DNA from 2 places in the Chromobacterium sp. genome. Region 1 is predicted to be linked to the other one. Evidence: riboswitches for the same ligand, from Rfam matches in the RefSeq annotation. Region 1 holds a riboswitch; the other holds the start of a gene.
The links. Region 1 has a riboswitch for FMN ahead of ribB (3,4-dihydroxy-2-butanone-4-phosphate synthase). Riboswitches for the same ligand answer to the same signal wherever they lie in the genome.

Region 1 (7,414 bases):
TCGGCCGGAGCGCTGGCATCGCCTTTGGCGGCGGTGGCGCGTTGCGCTTGGTCATTGACCGGAGCGCTGGCGTCTTGAGCTGCCCAGCTAGTGCCGGCCAGCAAGGAACTCATCAGGGCAAGGGCAAGAGTGGTTTTTTTCATGGGATCAGCCTTTCGATAAAGTGAGGTACAGCGTTTGCGCCTGAGCTTCGAGGCGCCGCGAGCTTTGCATTTCCCTTAGCGCAAAAGGCGTGCCAGTTCTTTTTTGTCTTTGTTTTAAAAGGGTTTTTGTGTTTTATGGCGGCGAGAGGCGAGGCTGGGACAGGCTGATTTGTCGCCAGGTGGCGACAGCATTGAAGGCGTGAAAGGCAAGCTGGTGTTTTTGCAGGGATTTTTTTTGTCGCTGCCAGGCGACAGTCGACGGCGCCGCCTGACCCAGCGGTGAGCGGCGCCTGCCTGGTGCTTATTCCTGCTTGAAGGCGGCCGGCGTCAGTTCGTGCTTTTGCAGCAGGCGGTAAAACTCGGTGCGGTTGCGATCGGCCAAGCGCGCGGCATCGCTGACATTGCCGCCGGTCAGGCGCAGCAGGCGCTCCAGATAATCGCGCTCGAACAGGCGTTTGGCTTCCGCCAGCGTCGGAATCGCGCTAGCCTCGCCGGCAACTGCTTTCTGCACCTGGGCCAGCGTCACCAGCGAGCCGGTGGTCAGTACGCAGCATTGTTCGACCACATTGGCTAATTGCCGGATATTGCCTGGCCAGGAGGCGGCGCTCAGGTATTCCAGCGCATCGGCGGCAAAGCCGCTGACGGCTTTCTGGTAACGGGTGGCGATCTTTTCCAGGAAATGCGCGGCCAGCAGCGGGATGTCTTCGCGCCGCTCGGCCAGCGGCGGCAAGCGCAGCGACACCACGTTCAGGCGATAGAACAGATCCTCGCGGAAGCTGCCTTCCTGAATCAGCGTTTCCAGTTCGCGATGCGTGGCCGATACCAGACGGATATCCACCGGGGTTGCCCGCGCCGCGCCCACCGGGCGCACTTCGCGCTCCTGCAGCACACGCAGCAGTTTCACCTGCAGCGGCGCCGGCATGTCGCCGATCTCGTCCAGGAACAGGGTGCCGCCGTCGGCTTGTTGCACCAGGCCGGTCTGGCGGGCGCTGGCGCCGGTGAAGGAGCCTTTTTCATGGCCGAACAACTCGCTTTCCAGCAGATTGTCCGGAATCGCGCCACAGTTGACCGCGATGAAGGCTTGGCCGGCGCGCGGGCTGGCCAGATGGATGGCCTTGGCCAGCACTTCCTTGCCGGTACCGCTCTCGCCGCGCAGCAGCACGCTGGCGCCGGTGGAGGCTACCATGCGCGCCTCGGCCAGTAGTTCCTCCATCACCGGGCTGCGGCTGACCAGGCCGGAGCGCCAGCCGGCGGCCGCCTGATCGACCGCGCGGCCGGGGCTCGCCAGCGATAGCCCCTGGGCAACCTTGTCCAGCAACGCCTTGCCGTCGAAGGGCTTGACCAGATAGCCGAACACGCCGCGGCTGACCGCGTCTACCGCGTCCGGCACGGTGCCGTGGGCGGTCAGCAGGATGACCGGCATGGCCGGATAACGTTGGCGTACTTGTTCGAATAGCTCCAGACCATCGATGCCGGGCAGTCGCCAATCGGTCAGCAGCAAGTCGGCGCGGCGCGCGGCCAGCGCGTTCAGCGCCGCCTCGGCGCTGCCCAATGCTTCCACTTCGTAGCCGGCGGCGCCGAGGCGCAAGCCGACCAGGCGCAGCAAATCCGGGTCGTCGTCGACCAGTACGATGCGGGCGGGCGTGCTCATGGCTGTGCTCCCTTGGTCTTGCTGGGTTTCAATTGCAGATCGCGCTCCACTTCGCGCAATGCGTTCAGCTTGGCGTTCAGATCATCGTAGCGTTTCTGCAAGTCGCGGTTTTGCGCCTGCTGTCGCTCCAGCGCCTCGGTCAGCTTGCGGCGTTCCTGCAATTGTTGCAGCACTGAGCGCGCTAGGCTGAGGCTGGCGGGGTCCAATTGCTCGGGTTTGCTTAGCAAGCTTTCGAACTGGATTTGCAGTCGTTGCGCATCCGCGCGGTTTTCCGGGGCTTGGAGCTGTTGCAACAGCCCCAGCAAGCGACTGCTGCCGCAGCTTTCCCGGCCCGCGAGGGCCAAGGCCTGGACATCGCGGGTCTGACCTTGCAGCAACAAGATCTGGTTGGCATCCGGGCAGCGGATGATGGGCGCCGCCGGCGCGGTGGCGCGCGGGCGTGGCTGGGCGCAGGCGCCCAGGCTCAACAGGCAGCAAAGCCAGAATAGCCGGCGCGGCCAGGCGTCAATGAAGGGGAACGTCATGATAAATTCTCCGGTTCCGGCCAGCTCAGGCGGAAGCAGGCACCGGCGGTCTGGCGCTGTTCCAGCGTCAGTTCGCCGCGCATCAATTGGGCGAAGCCGAGCGCCATCGCCAAGCCCAAGCCGGTGCCGGGCTGTTCGCCCGGCGGCGGCGGGCCACTCCAGAATGGTTCGAAAATCCGCTCGCGTTGCGCCGTCGGCACGCCGGGACCCTGATCGCAGACTTCCAGCCAGACGCCGCCGGTGTCGCGGCCATGGCGGATGGACAAGGCGCTGCCGGCGGGGCTGTGGCGGATGGCGTTGATCAATAGATTGTCAAGAATGGTTTCCACCTTGGAGCGGTCGCCGCGAACCCGGGACGCCGCGCCGGCGACATCGACGCCCAGACGCTTGGCTTGCAGCAGCGGGCGGCTGGCCTGCAGCCGGTCCGCTATCAGCGCCGGCAGATCGAAGACTTCGACGGTCAAGATATCGGACAGCCATTGGCCGGCATCATAGCGCAATAAGGCCTCGACGCGCAGACGCAGGGTTTGCGCGTTGTTCTGCAGAATGAGCACGATTTCCTGCTGCTGCGGGGACAAGCGGCCCAGCACTTCTTCCCGCAACAGCGCGGCGGCTTCGTGAATGGCGGCCAGCGGGGTCTTCAATTCATGGGAAACCTGACGGAAGAAACGGCCTTTCTGTTCTTCCAGCGCCGCCAGCCGCCGATCCAGCTGAGCGAGCTCCAGCGCCAGGCGCTGCAGGTCGGCGGGGCCGGATTGCCGCCAGTCCTGCAGGCGAGCGCCATCGCTCATGCGCGCGATCTTGGCTTGCAGCTTGCGCAGCGGCCAGCTGATCAGCAGCGTCATCGCCAGCGCCAACAGCAGGGCGGAGACCAGCGACAGCCAGGCCAGCCGATCGGCGGTGCGGCGCATCTCGGTGATCGAGGACTGCCATTCGCGCTGGCTCTGGTCCAATTGTTGGTTGATCTGCAGGCTTTGCGCGCTCAGGTGCTGATCCAGTTGCCGGAACAGGCGGTCCCGTTGTGAGCCGGCGCGCGCAGGCAGCGCCTGTAACTGTGGTTGTATCGATAGGATCGATTCGGCGCTGCGCGTCAGCGCCGGATTGCCGCTACGCAGCAGCTTCTGTTGGGACAGCGCGATTTCCTGCCAGGCGCCGGCGGCGGCATTGGCCAGCGCGCGGTCTTTCAGAATCTGGGCCTGGCGCGTGGCGCGTTCAAACTGGGCGGATTGCTCGCGAGACACGCGGTTGGCGTCCTGCCAGTCCTTGGCCTGCTCCTGGTGCGAGCGCAGCGTGGTGGCGGCCTGCCCCAGTTCATTGCGCAGTTGGATCAGCACCGCGGAGGGCACGACGGCGACGATCAGAAAGCTGCTTAGCAGCAGACTGCGGAAGGAGAGAAAGCGAAGCATGGTCGGATCGGCGGCAGAGCCGCGGGCAGTTGCCCGCGGCTGGAGGCAAAGATCAAGCAGACAGCGGCGCGGCGGCTAAGTTCTGGCCGGCGATCCAGGTCGCGAGCTCGGCCACGCTCAAAATGGGTAGCGCATGCCGCTGCGCATAGTCCTGGATTTGCGCGCCGCGCATCATGCTGCCGTCCGGATTCATCAACTCGCACAGCACGCCGGCGGGCTGGAAGCCGGCCAATCGCGCCAGTTCCACCGCGGCCTCGGTGTGGCCGCGCCGGCTCAATACGCCGCCGGCGGCGGCGACCAGCGGAAAGACGTGGCCGGGACTGACCACGTCGTCGGCCTGCGCCTGTGGATGGACGGCGGCTTGTATGGTGCGCAGCCGGTCGGCGGCGGATACGCCGGTGCTGACGCCTTGAGCGGCTTCTATGCTGACGGTGAAGGCGGTGCCGTAGCGGCTGCCGTTGCGCTGCGTCATCGGCGGCAATTGCAGCCGGGCGGCATGCTCGGCGGTCAGGCACAGGCAGACGATGCCGCTGCAATCGCGGATCAGGCGCGCCATTTCGGCTTCGCTCAGCACGTCGGCGGCCAGGATCAGGTCGGCTTCATTTTCGCGATCGTCATCGTCGGGAACGATGACCGGCAGGCCGAGCCGCAAGGCGCTCAGCGCCGCCTCTATGCGTTGGGACAATGTGTCGGGGGATAAGGCGATACTCATGGAAACGGTCCTCTGATAGTTTGAGAAACAGGTTCCAGGGCGTGAAAAGGGCCGGCGCAAGCCTGCCCGCGCGCCAAGCGCGCAGCGACCACGCCGCGGGCGGCGACTGAGCGCGGCACGCGGCCTTGTCGTCTTCTCTCATCCGGACTATTACCGTCGGCTCTGGCCTGTCACCAGATCTGCTGACCCTCCGCCGGGAGGCGGAAGCGCTCGCGGGCTCGATCTTGCGATCATACCGCCGGTGGGGAGTTGCACCCCGCCCTGAAGACGTTGCGTTGGTACGCCAGGATTGGGCGGACCAGCGGCGATTATAGCGCCGCGGTGGTAAGATTGGGCATTCGTTTTTTTGGCCGGCGGCTGACACCATGATTGAAACCGACAACTTGTACGGCGGCGCGCCCGAGCCGCGCGTCGTTACCCAGCAAAGCCTGTCCAGCCAGGAAGAGGTGCTGGAACGCGCATTGCGCCCCAAGCAGCTGGACGAATATGTCGGCCAGAAAAAGGCGCGCGAGCAGCTGGAAATCTTTATCGAGGCGGCCAAGCGCCGCAAGGAAGCGCTGGACCATGTCTTGCTGTTCGGGCCGCCCGGCCTGGGCAAGACCACGCTGGCGCACATCGTCGCCCGCGAAATGGGCGTCAATCTGCGGCAGACTTCGGGGCCGGTGCTGGAGCGCGCGGGGGACCTGGCCGCCTTGCTGACCAATCTGGAGCCGCATGATGTGTTGTTCATCGACGAGATCCACCGGCTGAGCCCGGTGGTGGAGGAAATCCTCTATCCGGCGCTGGAGGATTACCAGATCGACATCATGATAGGCGAGGGGCCGGCGGCACGTTCGGTGAAGATAGATCTGCCGCCGTTCACCCTGGTCGGCGCCACCACCCGCGCCGGCATGTTGACCAATCCGCTGCGCGACCGCTTCGGCATCGTCGCGCGCTTGGAGTTCTACACCGCGGAAGAACTGACCCGCATCGTCAGCCGCTCCGCCGGCTTGCTGAACGTCAAGCTGGCGGACGACGGCGCGTTCGAAGTAGCGCGCCGCAGCCGCGGCACGCCGCGCATCGCCAACCGGCTGCTGCGCCGGGTGCGCGATTACGCCGAAGTGAAGGCCGACGGCACGGTCAGCGCCGAGGTGGCGGACGCCGCGCTGGCGATGCTGGATGTGGACCCGGCCGGTCTGGACATCATGGACCGCAAGCTGCTGCAGGCGATTCTGGAGAAGTTTTCCGGCGGGCCGGTGGGTCTGGACAATGTGGCGGCGGCGATAGGCGAGTCCACGGATACCATCGAGGATGTGATCGAGCCTTTCCTGATCCAGCAAGGCTATTTGCAGCGCACTCCGCGTGGTCGGATGGCGACAGCGCTGGCCTATCAGCATTTCGGCTTGCCGCTCAAGGATTGAGGCAGTGTCGCCTGCGCGCAGCAGCACGGCAATCCCTTGATCGCCGCCACCGCCGCTCAGGCGTACAATCCCGGCTTTGACACGGCATTCCGCTGCGGCGGGGGACGATTATGTTTTACGCTCTGTTTGGCCTGACCCTGGCGGTGGCGATTGCCACTTCGGTATTCACCGCGCGTTTTTTCGATCCGGCGGTCAACAAGATTCTGGCGCGCATCCTGGGACGGGATCTGACCGACGCCTGGCGCAAATACATTTTCTTCGCCATCGTGGTCACCGGGGTGTCCGGCGGGGTGCGGCAATGGTCGCTGGAGAAATACCTGCCGCCAGCCGCGGGCAAGGGCAGCACCGCGCTGGACCTGACCGGTGAACGCTGGCTGCTGGAGTTGTTCAATACCTTCATCGACACGCTGCGCTCCATCGCCTGGGTGATGCTGCTGTTCTTCCTGTGCGCGATGTTGGCCCATGTGATCATGAAGGCGGTGGAAATGCGCAAGGGCGAACACCCGCCCGGTGAATGAAAAATCCCGGTCTTAGGACCGGGATTTTCGCATCGATCAACGACCGATCTTGATTTGCGACCATAAGCGGTTCAATTCACGTCGGGACTTCACATCCAGGTCCTTCAAGGCCACGTACTTGCCCTTGGCCGGGTCCAGCATGATCACCGGGTTGGCCTTGATCTGTGGCTTGAAGAACGCTTCCGCTGCCTTGACCGGGTTGGTGGCGCCGATCTGGTTGGAGATCTCGGCGGCGTTCTTGCCGTCCAGCATGAAATTGATGAAGCGGTGCGCGAGGTCCGGCCTTGGCGCGTCCTTCAGCACCACCATATTGTCCACCGCCAGGATATTGCCTTCTTTCTGCGGCTGGTAAGCCAGCTTGAATGGACGTTTGGCGTGCTGCGCATCTTGCTGCGCCTGGAACAGATCGTTGGAATAGCCGTGGGCCACCCAGATATTGCCGACGGTCAGTTCCTTGATATAACTCTGGTTATTGAAGGCGGCCCAGTAGGGCTTGGCCTTGCGGATCACTTCAGCGGCGGCTTTCCAGTCGGCGGGGGAGGTGGAATTGGCGTCCTTGCCTAGGTAGAGCAGCGCGGCGGACATCAGTTCGCGCTGCGAATCCAGCACGGTGACCCGGCCCTTGATCTTGGCCAGCACCGCGGGGTCGAACAGCAGCGCCCAACTATTGGCCTGGGCCAGCACGCCGGCTTTTTGCAGCTGGGTCTCGTTGTAACCCAATAAGGTCAGCGATACCACGGTGGGCGCCGCCACCTTGTTGCCGGCATCGAATGGCGCATTCAGCGCCAGATAGCCGGCGTTGAGGTTTTTCCAATTGGGCAGCTGAGCCTTGTTCAGCGGCTGGGTCTTGCCCTGCTTGATCAAGGTGCTGACCGCGAAGGCGGTGGGAAACACCATGTCGTAGCCTTTGGCGCCGGCGGCCAGCTTGGCCAGCATTTCCTCGTTGTCACCGTAGTAGTCCTGTACCAGCCGGCATTTGCACGATTGTTCGAAACGCTTGGCGGTATCCGCGGACAGGGCGTTGTTCCAGTTGTAGATATGGAGTACGTCCTCGGCCATT
Region 2 (7,414 bases), on a different contig from region 1:
GCACCGGCCACGGACTTACCGCCGCGATTAGCGCGATTCCGGCGGTGGAGTGTTTTTATGATCTGGCGCAAGCGCAAACGCCGCTGAGCGACATCGCCGCCGCCATCAACGACAAATTGCACCGGCTGCTGCCCTTCGGCCGCTTCGTCGCCGCCATCATCGTCGCCATCGATGCCGACAGCCAATGCCTGCAGGTCTGGAACGGCGGCATTCCCTGCGCGCTGATGTTCGATGCCGCCGGACGCAAGATCAAGCACTTCCGCTCGGAGCACCCGCCGCTGGGCATACTGGAGGCCGGGCAGTTCGACAAATCGCTGGAAAGCGGCAGACTGGGAAGCGGACACCGGCTGGTGATCAGCTCCGACGGCATTACCGAGGCGCGGGCGGATAATGAGCAAATGTTCGGCCTGGACGGCGTGGTCAAGGCGGTGGAAACCGGCTGGCCGGATCGGATCGGCGATAGCGTGCTGCAGGCCTTGCAGCGCCACCGCCAGAACGAGGCGATGCTGGATGACGCTTCCTTGCTGGTGCTTAGCGCGCCACCCCAAATCGTGCGCGCGGAAGCGAAAGCCCCCTCATCCCAGCCGGGATGGCAGGACGTTTGAGCGGGCGATGGCGGGCGCGCCTTGATTCCACGGCGGCGCGGCAACATAATTCGCAATTTTCATATGACGCCACCCACCGCCATGAACATAGCATTTGAGCGCCAGCCGCTGCCCCTGCCGGACGGCCATGACAAGGTCTTGCTGCACTCATGTTGCGCGCCCTGCTCCGGAGAAGTGATGGAGGCGATGCAAGCCACGGGCATCGACTTCACCATCTTCTTCTACAACCCCAACATCCATCCGCTGAAAGAGTACGAACTGCGCAAGAACGAGAACATCCGTTTCGCCGAGCAGTTCGGCATTCCCTTCGTCGATGCAGATTATGATCGCGACAATTGGTTCGCACGCGCCAAGGGCATGGAGGATGAGCCGGAGCGCGGCGTGCGCTGCACCATGTGCTTCGACATGCGTTTCGAGCGCACCGCCCTGTACGCGCATGAGCACGGCTTCCCCGTCATCACCAGCTCGCTGGGGATTTCGCGCTGGAAAAACATGCAGCAGATCAACGACTGCGGCGCGCGCGCGGCCGCGCGCTACCCCGGCCTGATCTATTGGGACTACAACTGGCGCAAGGGCGGCGGCTCCGCGCGCATGATAGAAATCAGCAAGCGCGAACAGTTCTATCAACAGGAGTACTGCGGTTGCGCCTATTCCCTGCGCGACAGCAACCGCCAGCGCCGCGACAGCGGCCGTCCGGTGATCCGCCTGGGCGTCAAATACTACGGCGACGAAGACAGCCAGGCCTGAGGCGCGGTCGCCTCGCTCTCTATCTCCCGCGCGTAGCGCACCAGCGCCTGCAAGAGCTGGGAGAAGCGATGCGCGGCCAGACTCCCGTCCGAGGGCGTGAGCCAGGTGCTGCTGATTTCCAGCTGAATGGCGGGCACGCCCAGCCGCGAGGCGAATTTGGCGATGGTCTGGTGCTTGGACGCGGCGAAGTAGTTGTCGGAGAGATTGAGCACGCCCTGCCCTCGCAAACGCTGCTCCAGCCGCTGTCGCAGCCAGGGCTTACCCAGGAGCGAAGCTCCGTTCAGGGTGCCGAAATCCACGTCGTAGGGCCGGTAGGGATGACTGCCGTGCAAGTCCAGCACCAGCAAGGGGCGCTGGTCGGCAATCAAAGCCGCCAGCTTGCGTTTGAAGGCGTTGTCGTCTTCGTAATTGGGGTCGGACGGCGAGGCGCGGGTGGTGTAGATCGCAGTGGCGCCGGCCAGTTGGTGCAACATCGCCGCCAAGGCCGCGGTGCCGCCGCCGTCGGAGAAACGGTATTGCCCGTCGCGAAACGGGCTAGTGGCGTGCGGCGCGGTGACGATGATGGGACGAGAACCCTCCAAAACCGCGAACCACGGCTCGCCGTTTTGCGGCGGCCTGTCCTTGGCGGCGTCCGCTTCCTGTTGCAACTTGATGGCCTCGACGATGTGGGCCGGTTCGATGACGGCCCGTTCCGGCGGGGTCTTGCCGATGGCGGACGCCGTCGATAAGACCAGAATCAGAATCCCCGCAGCCCACCCTCTTCTCATCGCCCTCCTCCTGATTCTTGCCCGATTATTGCTGGACCAGGTCGGCGCGGCTTGGTTCTGCGCGCCGACCCGGCAAGGCCGCGCTAGCGCGCAGGCTTTCGCGCGACGAGCAGCAGCAAGGCCGGACGGCGCGCGTGCGGCCGTAAACCGTCCCGATATGCCAGCGTCTGCGGGTCTGGCGCGGGCTCGCCCAGGTGAAGCAGTTGGAAGCCGGCGTCCAACAAGCCTTTCACATAGCTTTCCACCGTGCGGTGCTGCTTGATCACGCCGTCGACGAACCAGCGGCTTGTGCGCGCGTCTTGCTGGAAATACGCGTCCAGCGTCCAGTGTGATGGCTCGCCCGCCGCGTCCAGCGCCCAGCCCTGCGGGCTGGCGGTGCAAATCGGATGCTCCACCGTCAGCGCGAACACGCCGCCTGGCCGCAGCGCGGCGAACACGCGCGCCGCCACCGCAGCGTAATTCGCCACATAGTGCAGCGCCAGCGAAGACACCGCCAGATCATAAGCGTCGGCGGGCGGCTGATAGTCCTCGATGGCCGCGCGCCGGTAATGAATCGCTGAATCCTGGGTGCGCGCTCGCGCCTGTTCCAGCATGCGCTCGGACAAGTCCACCGCGGTGACGCTGGCCGCGCCCTCGCCGCGCGCCCAGCGGGCGAAATCGCCGAAACCGCAACCCAGGTCCAGCACGTCGGCGCCGGCCAGCGGCGGCAGCGCGCCGCGCAAGGCGGGCTGCTCCAAAACGCCGTTCAGCCCGGTGTCGCTGTCGCGCAAGGCTTGGTATTGGGAGAAAAAGATCGGATGGTCGTAGATGTTTTGCTGCATGGGGAGGCTCCGTAAAAAATCTAAGGAAAGCGCCCCAGGGCGACGCGCGGCGATGCCGACGCGCAAAGACACGCCAGGCTCTCAGAGCCTGGCGCGCGTCTTCTCTCATCCGGACTATCACCGTCGGCTTCGGCTTCTCACCGAATCTGCTGACCCGCGCATCATGGAAACGGCTGCGCGGCGCTCGCGGGCTCGCCGCCGGCATTCGCCGCGGCATACCGCCGGTGGGGAGTTTCACCCCGCCCTGAAGACCGGCACAGCATAAAGGCGGCGTAGAAGTTGGACAAGCCCAGCCCCATCGCGCATAGTCAGCGCATTCCAATTGCAATGGAGCGATGCATGACCCTGAAGCTGCCGATCTGGCTGGTTTTTTGTTTGAGCGCCGGCGCCGCCATCGCCGCGCCCACCCCCGCCGCCAAAGCTGAAATCGATCACCTGCTGGACTATCTGGCCAAATCCGGCTGTGAATTCAACCGCAACGGCAGCTGGTACGGTTCCAAGGAGGCCCGCGATCATCTGAACGACAAATACCAGTATTTGCTGAAAAAAGACTGGGTCAGCAACGCGGAAAGCTTCATCGAACGCGCGGCCACCCAGAGCAGCATCAGCGGCAAAGCCTACCAAGTGCGTTGCGGCGCGGCGCAGCCAGTGGCCAGCGCCGCCTGGCTGAAAGCGGAGCTGGGCCGCTACCGCCAGCGCAAATAAGCCGTTCCACGGGCGTCCGGCCGGCAATCCAGGCCTGCCGGAGCGCCACGCAGCTGTTATAATCACCGCTTTCCTGTAATCCAGTGTTCTTTTCCCGATGACTGCTGCCCAGCTGCTGGCCCAACTCAAGGCCGACCTCCCCTCCTGCCTGATCCGCGACCGCCACGCCTTGCGCCGCAAACTGAGCGACGCCGCCGAGCGGCTGAAGAAAAACCAGCCCGCGGACAGGCAGCTGGCCGATATCCAGACGCAGATCGAGCGCTCCGCCGCCAAGGTGGCCGCGCGCCGCGCCCATCTGCCCAAGCCCGATTTTGACGACGCCCTGCCGGTCAACCAGAAACTGGCCGACATCAAGACCGCGATCGAGCGTCACCAGGTGGTGATCATCTGCGGCGAAACCGGCTCCGGCAAAACCACCCAGCTGCCCAAGATCTGCCTGGAACTGGGCCGCGGCGTGCACGGCCTGATCGGCCACACCCAGCCGCGCCGCCTGGCCGCGCGCTCGGTGGCCAGCCGCATCGCCCAGGAACTGAAATCCACGCTGGGCGAGCATGTCGGCTTCAAAGTGCGCTTCACCGACAAGCTGTCGGACAAATCGGTGATCAAGCTGATGACCGACGGCATCATGCTGGCGGAAACCCAGACCGACCGTTACCTGGAAAGCTACGACACCATCATCATCGACGAGGCGCATGAGCGCAGCCTCAACATCGACTTCCTGCTGGGTTATCTGAAACAGCTGCTGCCGCGTCGGCCGGACCTGAAGGTGATCATCACCTCGGCCACCATAGATGCCGACCGCTTCTCCCGCCATTTCGACGGCGCGCCAGTGATCGAAGTCTCCGGCCGCACTTATCCGGTGGAAGTGCGTTACCGCCCGTTGGCGCAGCGCGACGAAGACGAGCGCGAAGTTGAGATGGAAGGCGCCATCGTCGACGCCGTCGACGAGCTGTCGCGCCAGGGTCCGGGCGATATGCTGGTCTTCCTGCCCGGCGAGCGCGAAATCCGCGAGACCGCGGAAAAACTGCGCAAGTCCGGCATCCGCGGCTACGAAATCCTGCCCTTGTTCGCGCGGCTGTCCAACGAGGACCAGCAGAAGATCTTCAAGCCTTCCGGCGGCCGCCGCATCGTGCTGGCCACCAATGTGGCCGAAACCTCGCTGACGGTGCCGGGCATCAAATACGTGATCGACACCGGCCAGGCGCGCATCAACCGCTACAGCCCGCGCGCCAAGGTGGAACAGCTGCAAGTGGAGAAAATCTCCCAGGCGGCGGCGCGGCAGCGCGCCGGCCGTTGCGGCCGCGTCGAGGCCGGCATCTGCGTGCGCCTGTACGGCGAGGACGACTTCAACCAGCGCCCGGCCTTCACCGATCCGGAAATCGTCCGCTCCAACCTGGCCGCGGTCATCCTGCGCATGGCCGCGCTGCGGCTGGGCAAGGTGGATGCCTTCCCCTTCCTGGAAGCGCCGAGCAGCCGGCTGATCGCCGATGGCTACCAGGTGCTGACCGAACTGGGCGCGGTGGACGACAAGGGCGAACTCACCAACGTGGGCAAGGAGCTGGCGCGGATTCCGGTGGACCCGAAAGTGGGCCGCCTGCTGCTGGCCGGCCGCGACTTCGGCTGCGTGCGCGAAGTGCTGATCATCGCCGCCGCCCTCAGCGTGCAGGACCCGCGCGAACGCCCGTTCGAGGCGCGCGAGGCGGCCGAACGCGCGCAGGCGCGCTTCAACGACGAGAAGTCCGACTTCCTGTCCTTCCTGCACCTGTGGGACTTCTTCTCCGACGCGCTCAAGCACAAGAAATCCAACCGTCTGCTGATCAACACCTGCCACGAGCACTTCCTGTCCCATCTGCGCTTGCGCGAATGGCGCGAACTGCACGCGCAGCTGGCCGACATCGCCGGCGAGCTGGGCCTGATCAAGCGCGAACAGGCGCACGCCGACGCCGAGCAGCCGGACGCGCAGATGACGCAGAAAAAGCGCCAGCAGCTGGACGCCGTCGCTTATGAAAACCTGCACAAGGCGCTGGTGACCGGCCTGATCGGCAATCTGGGCATGAAAAACCAGGAAGGCGACGATTACCAAGGCACCCGCGGCGTCAACTTCCACGTTTTTCCCGGCTCCGGCCTGAAAAAAGCCAAGCCCAAATGGCTGGTGGCGGCGGAACTGGTGGAAACCACCCGCCTCTACGCCCGCTGCGTGGCCAAGATCGAGCCGGAATGGGTGGAAAAGCTGGCGCCGCACCTAGTCAAATACCATTACTTCGACCCGCACTGGGAAAAGAGCCGTGGCGAAGTGGTGGCCAGCGAACGCGTCACCCTGTACGGCCTGACCCTGGTGCCGCGCCGGCCGGTCAGCTATGGCCGCATCGCGCCGGAAGAAGCGCGCGAGCTGTTCATCCGCGGCGCGCTGGTGAATATGGACTATGTCAGCAACGCGCCCTTCTTCCAGCGCAATCAGCAATTGATACGCGAAGTGGAGCAGCTGGAGCACAAGGCGCGGCGTCAGGACGTGCTGGTGGACGAAGAGGCGCTGTTCGCCTTCTACAGCGAACGAATTCCGGCCGAGGTGGTGGACGCCGCCAGCTTCGAGGCCTGGTGCAAGGAGGCGGAAAAGACCGAAGCCAAGCTGCTGCACCTGACGCGTGAAGAACTGATGCGCCACGCCGCGCAACATGTCACCGAAAACCAGTTCCCGGAATGGCTGGAGCTGGAAGACGGCCGCCTCAAGCTGCGCTACCGCTTCGAACCCAACCACCCGCTGGACGGCGTCACCCTGGACGTGCCGCTGGCCATCCTCAACCGCCTGCAGCCGGCCGCCTTCGAATGGCTGGTGCCCGGCATGGTGCGCGAGAAACTGCAACAGCTGATCAAGGGCCTGCCCAAGCAGATCCGCCGCTGCTGCGTGCCGGTGCCGGACTTCGTCACCCGCTTCCTCAGCGTCAATCCGGATCAACAGCAGCCGATCGCGCCGCAGCTGGCGCGCTTCATCCTGCGCGAAACCGGCGGCGTCAAGGTGGACATCGACGACTTCCGCGCCCAGGAGCTGCCGGCCCATCTGCTGTTCAACTTCCGCGTCATTGACGACGGCAAGCAGGAAATCGGCCTGGGCCGCGACCTGCTGGCGCTGCAAAAGCAGTTCGGCCAGGCCGCCCAGCTGACTTTCCGCGACACCAGCGCGGAATTCGAGCGCGATGATGTCAGCAGCTGGGACTTTGGCGAACTGCCGGAAAGCATACAGTTCGCCCGCGGCCGCCAGCAGCTGACCGGCTATCCGGCGCTGACGCTGGAGCAGGACAAGGTGGCGATCCGCCTGTTCGACACCCAGTTGATGGCCGAGCGCCATCACCGCCAGGGCGTGATCCGGCTGCTGCAGCTGCAGCTCAAGGAGCAGATGAAGCAGCTGTCCAAGGGCCTGCCCGGCATGACCCAGCTGGGCTTGCAGCTGCGCGCGGTGGCCAATGTCGACGAATTGCTGGCCGACGCCATCGCCTGCATCTGCGACCGCGCCTTCATCGGCGACGACGCGCTGCCGCGCAATGAGAAAGCCTTCAACGACCAGAAAACCCGCGCCCGCACCCGGCTGCCGGCGGTCAACCAGGCGGTGACCCAGTATCTGGGCCAGGTGGCATCCGAATACGGCCCGCTCAGCGTCAAGATGCAGAAGCACAAGCTGGGCTACGAGCTGCAGCAGCAATTGGCCAAGCTGGTTTACAAGGGCTTCCTGGCCGCCACGCCGTGGAGCCAGCTGCCTCACCTGCCGCGCTATATG

Region 2: linked by a shared signal. The riboswitch ahead of ACE3QM_RS00260 (class I SAM-dependent methyltransferase) and the one ahead of ribB (3,4-dihydroxy-2-butanone-4-phosphate synthase) in region 1 are both predicted to bind FMN.

What each region holds. Positions count from the first base shown of each region.
Region 1 covers NZ_JAYSGF010000018.1:64,782-72,195, forward strand. The annotation lists gene ACE3QM_RS11695 (BON domain-containing protein) at 1-143, opposite strand, end outside; gene ACE3QM_RS11700 (sigma 54-interacting transcriptional regulator) at 445-1,794, opposite strand; gene ACE3QM_RS11705 (hypothetical protein) at 1,791-2,318, opposite strand; gene ACE3QM_RS11710 (sensor histidine kinase KdpD) at 2,315-3,724, opposite strand; gene ribB (3,4-dihydroxy-2-butanone-4-phosphate synthase) at 3,777-4,436, opposite strand; FMN riboswitch at 4,563-4,709, opposite strand; gene ruvB (Holliday junction branch migration DNA helicase RuvB) at 4,802-5,836, shown strand; gene ACE3QM_RS11725 (hypothetical protein) at 5,947-6,354, shown strand; gene ACE3QM_RS11730 (PotD/PotF family extracellular solute-binding protein) at 6,391-7,414, opposite strand, start outside.
Region 2 covers NZ_JAYSGF010000001.1:66,874-74,287, reverse strand. The annotation lists gene ACE3QM_RS00275 (SpoIIE family protein phosphatase) at 1-605, shown strand, start outside; gene ACE3QM_RS00270 (epoxyqueuosine reductase QueH) at 687-1,352, shown strand; gene ACE3QM_RS00265 (hypothetical protein) at 1,325-2,119, opposite strand; gene ACE3QM_RS00260 (class I SAM-dependent methyltransferase) at 2,203-2,940, opposite strand; FMN riboswitch at 3,034-3,196, opposite strand; gene ACE3QM_RS00255 (DUF5329 domain-containing protein) at 3,280-3,645, shown strand; gene hrpA (ATP-dependent RNA helicase HrpA) at 3,743-7,414, shown strand, end outside.